2 regions of the Thioclava nitratireducens genome follow, and region 1 is predicted to be linked to the other one. Evidence: riboswitches for the same ligand, from Rfam matches in the RefSeq annotation. Region 1 holds a riboswitch; the other holds the start of a gene.
The links. Region 1 has a riboswitch for cobalamin ahead of nrdH (glutaredoxin-like protein NrdH). Riboswitches for the same ligand answer to the same signal wherever they lie in the genome.
Positions count from the first base shown of each region.

Region 1 (2,196 bases):
CCACCATCACCACCCGGTCCTCGTAGCGTTCGAGATAGCGCTGCCCGTCACGGGTCTTCAACGTGTAGGAGGTGTAATATTTGAACGCGCCGAGGAAGGTCGGAAAACGAAACTTTGCCGCGAAAGCCGCCTCCCAGATCGCGCGCTGAAAGTTGCGCGAATACTGATCGAGCACGGCGGCGTCGTAATAGCCTTCCTCCACCAGATAGCCGAGCTTCTCGTCCAGCGAATGGAAGAACACCGTGTTCTGGTTCACATGGCGCAGGAAATATTGCCGCGCCGCCATCCGGTCGGCCTCGAAGCGGATATTGCCCTCCGCGTCATAGAGGTTGAGCATTGCGTTGAGCGCGTGGTGATCAAGCCCCGCGAATTCCGAGGCCGTGGCCCCGCTCGGTTTTACTTCGCTGTCGAGCATTCCAGCCTCCAGAAATTGTCGAGACCCGCGCGCACGCGGTCGATGTCAGTGTCGGTCCCCGCCAGTTCGAACCGGTAGAGCACGGGGATGTTGCATTTGCGCGCCAGCAGATCGCCCGCGCAGGCGAAGAGCGCGCCGAAATTGCGATTGCCGCTGGCGATCACGCCGCGCAGACCCGCGCGGCGGGCGGGATCGTTGAGAAAGGCGATGACCGGTTTCGCGACCGCGCCGCGCCCCTTGCCGTCGGCGTAGCTCGGGCAGATCAGGACGTAGGGGCAGGGCGGGTACGGCATCGCCGCCTCCGCCGAGAGGGGCAGACGCAGCGCGGGCAGACCCAGCCGCTCCACGAAGCGCTGCGTGTTCCCCGAGGCCGAGGAGTAATAGATCAGCCTTGCCTGTCCCATGATCCGGGCCCGCGCTCAGCTGAGCTGTCCGATCATGTCGGGCCGGAAGCCCGCCCAGTGATCCTCGCCCGCGATCACCACGGGCGCCTGACGGTAGCCGAGGTCCTGCACCATCTCCATCGCGGCGGCATCCTCGGTGAGGTCGATCACGTTGTAGTCGATCCCCTTGGCATCCAGCGCACGGGTCGTGGCGGTGCATTGCACGCAGGCCGGTTTCGAATAGACGGTGATGGTCATGTGTCCTGTCCCTTTGTTGGCTGTCGGCAGCGCGGGACAAGGCTCGTGGGCAGGGTGCCGCAGCACATAGCCACGCGCCCGGGCCCTCCGCCGCGGTCGTCGTCTATCTGCTCTGGCAGGTCTCCTGGCTCGCGGCTCGAGCGCCTCTCGGTCCGTCTTCCCGGCGCATTGCACCAGTGACATTCGGACATCAGGCTCGCCGCTTACAGTTGCGGGGGCAGCGCCGGAATTCCACCGGCTTCCCTCTTCGCCTGCGGAGTGACTCGCAGGAACCAAAGCAACATCATATTGGGATGCATGGTGTATCGGTGTCAATATATAGATTGCCCTGCCGCGCGAAACTCTCGCGCGACAGGAGCGTGTCTTGCCTCAGGCCCCGTCGCCGAGCGCCCGGATATGCGCCGGGAGGCGGTCGTTCTGGCCATACATGAAGTGGTTCTCCATGCGCTCCGAGAAGCGGCTGGCCTCGGTCTCGCGACCCACGGCCTCGGCCATTTCGCGGATATGCATCGGGCTCGCCCCGCAGCACACGCCGAGGTAATTCACCCCGATCGCCTGCGCCTCACGCGCAAAGGCGCCGATCTCGTAGCGGTTGCAGGCCAGCGGATCGAGCGCGGTTGGAAAGGTCCGGCCATGCGGCGAGGGGCAGGTGCAGCCGTTGTGATCGGAGAGGTTGAAGAAGGTGGGCTCCTCCTTCGTGGTCCGGTAGGGCACGGGCAGGGCGCCGACATGGCAGCTCACCGCCGCGCGCACCTTGCGCAGCCACGGCATCATCGTCTGCGGCCCGCGGAAGCAGTTCAGCCCGACGACATCGGCGCCCGCCTGTTCGAGTTTCTGGCAGGTCTCGACGATGCCGACCCCGTCCATCATCTCGTTGGCCGCCATCGGCGCCAGCGTCAGCACCACCGGCAGCCCCGACGCCTTCGCGGCCTCGAGCGCGCATAGCGCCTCGCCCGCGTAGTAGAAGGTCTCGCCGATGAGGATATCCGCGCCTTCCTCGACCGCCCAGCCGACCATCTCGTCGAACATCGCGCGCACCTCGGCCTGCCGCGCCGGATCTGCCGGGTCCCAGATATTCGTGTTCGAGATATTGCCCGCCATCAGATTTCCGGTCTTGGCATCGGCGACCTCGCGGGCGAT
Region 1 is NZ_CP019437.1:1,967,712-1,969,907, forward strand. It holds gene nrdE (class 1b ribonucleoside-diphosphate reductase subunit alpha) at 1-415, opposite strand, end outside; gene nrdI (class Ib ribonucleoside-diphosphate reductase assembly flavoprotein NrdI) at 397-819, opposite strand; gene nrdH (glutaredoxin-like protein NrdH) at 835-1,056, opposite strand; cobalamin riboswitch at 1,154-1,348, opposite strand; gene BMG03_RS09435 (homocysteine S-methyltransferase family protein) at 1,426-2,196, opposite strand, start outside.

Region 2 (2,196 bases), 620 kb from region 1:
ACCCGTATCCGCCGTGAGGACGTGGCCCGAGACATAGGTGCCTGTATAGGTTTCCAGCGTGCGATCCGCCCCGAAGGTCAGCCGCCCCGGCCCGAGATCCGTCGAGGCTTTCCAGTCGAGTTTGCGGCGCTTGCCCTCGTAGCCATAGTCATAGACCGGATACCAGCGCGAGGTCGTGTAATAGGTCAGACCGAGCTCGTGATCGAGCGGGCCGGTCGCGAATTTCGCGAAGAGACGTCCGCCCCGCTCCTTGTGGATCGTGTATTCCCCGTCGTCGGAGGGCGGCGAGGTGAAGGCATTGTCGAACTCGCCCCGATCGTTCTGCGCGAACCCGTTGAAGCCGATCAGCAGATTGTCGGAGATGCGCTTCTGCGCGCGCAGGCTGACACGGTCGGCGCGGTAGCCGTCCTTCTCGGTATTGCCGTTCTTCTTGTCGGCGGCCGAGAAGCCTGCAGTGTAAATTTTCGACAGCTGAATCGCGAGCTCGTCATCGCCCTTCTTCCAGCCGAAATTATAGGCCGCATTCGCGGTGTGGTAGGAGCCGAGCTCGAGCTTGACGCTTTGGCTCACGCCATCCTCGGTCGGGCGCGGCGTGTCGAGGTTGATCACACCGGCGACCGCCTGCCCGCCATAGACCGCCGATTGCGAGCCGCGCATGATCTCGACCCGGTCGTAGTTGAACGTGTTGAACCGGCCCAGGTCGGGCAGCACCTGCGTCGCCGACGGATCGGAGACGTCGATCCCGTCCACCATGACCTTCACGTAATTCTGCGACACGCCGCGAATGGTGAAGCCGGTCTGCGCGCCCATCGGCCCGCGCGACAGGATGCCGACGCCCGGCGACTGCGCGATCAGGTTGGCGAGACGGGTCTGGCCCGAACGCTCCAGCTCCTTGCGCGACAGCACGGTGACCGCCTGCGCGGTCTTGTCCGACGATTGCGGCTCGAGCGCGCCGTGATAGATCACGATCTCATCGAGTTGGTAAGGTTGCGCATCTTGCGCGAGCGCGGGGCCTGCCAGCGCTGTGGTGAGCATCAGGCCCACGGTCAAACGGGTGCGGATCATATCCAATTCCCTCGTGCCGCGACTCTGCGGTCGCGTGAACTTCGTATTGCAAGTCTTTGGAAATTTGGAATTTCCGCCGACGGTGAAAAATGTCACCACTGACGGAAGACCGCCTCCGCTGCGCGCCCCGCACAGGCAGAAAGGATGAGCGCCTCGGCAGGTCTCCTGGCTCGCGGGTCCTGGTTCCGGCTGGCCTTCCCGGGTCTCCCCAGTGGCTCAGTCAGCCGTCACTCGCCGCTCACAGTTGCGGGGGCAGCCCCGGAATGAATGCACGCATCGCACCGGGTTCCCTTTTCATCCGCTTTCGCGGAACCGAAGTGCCCCTGCTGTGCCGCGCGCGCCGCACTGAGTCAAGAATATTTCAGCTTTCCACAGCGCGTCGGCAGCGCCGGTTGAACCGGATCGAGGATAGCAGCGCGAGACCGATCAGCCCGGCCCCGATCAGGCCGGTGATCACCTCGGGCACTTCCACCAGCGTCTGCGCGAACATGACGACGGAGAGGATCAGGATCGACCAGAAGGCGCCGTTCTCGAGATAGCGGAATTCGCTGAGCGTGTTACGCTCCACCAGCATCAGGGTCATCGAGCGCACGTACATCGCACCGATCCCCAGACCGATCGCGATCAGGAACAGGTTCTGGGTCAGCGCGAAGGCCCCGATCACCCCGTCGAAACTGAAGGACGCATCGAGCACTTCGAGATAGAGAAACGCGCCGAGGCCCGCCTTGGCCGTCTCGGCGGCGATATTCGTCCGGTCGAGCACGTGGCTGAGCACCTCGACGCCGAGAAAGGTCGCAAGGCCGCAGATGGAGGCGAAGAGGAACTCGTCCTCGCGCCCCTCCGGCAGAATCCAGGTGAAAAGCAGAACGACGACCAGCACGAAGCCGATCTCCAGGCCCCGGATCGACGCGAGCGCGCGCAACCGGCGCTCCAGCGCGCGGATCCAGTCGACCTCCTTGCCCTCGTCGATGAAATAGGTGAGCGCGACCATCATCAGGAAGGCGCCACCGAAGCCCGCGATCGACAGATGCGCGTCCTCGATGATCTCGGCATATTCGGCCGGGTGTTTCGCAGCCAGAAGAACCGCATCCCAAGGTCCGATGCCCGCGGCGATCACGACGATCAGAAGCG
Region 2 is NZ_CP019437.1:2,583,440-2,585,635, forward strand. It holds gene BMG03_RS12300 (TonB-dependent receptor plug domain-containing protein) at 1-1,065, opposite strand, end outside; cobalamin riboswitch at 1,204-1,397, opposite strand; gene BMG03_RS12305 (DUF475 domain-containing protein) at 1,427-2,196, opposite strand, start outside.
Region 2: linked by a shared signal. The riboswitch ahead of BMG03_RS12300 (TonB-dependent receptor plug domain-containing protein) and the one ahead of nrdH (glutaredoxin-like protein NrdH) in region 1 are both predicted to bind cobalamin.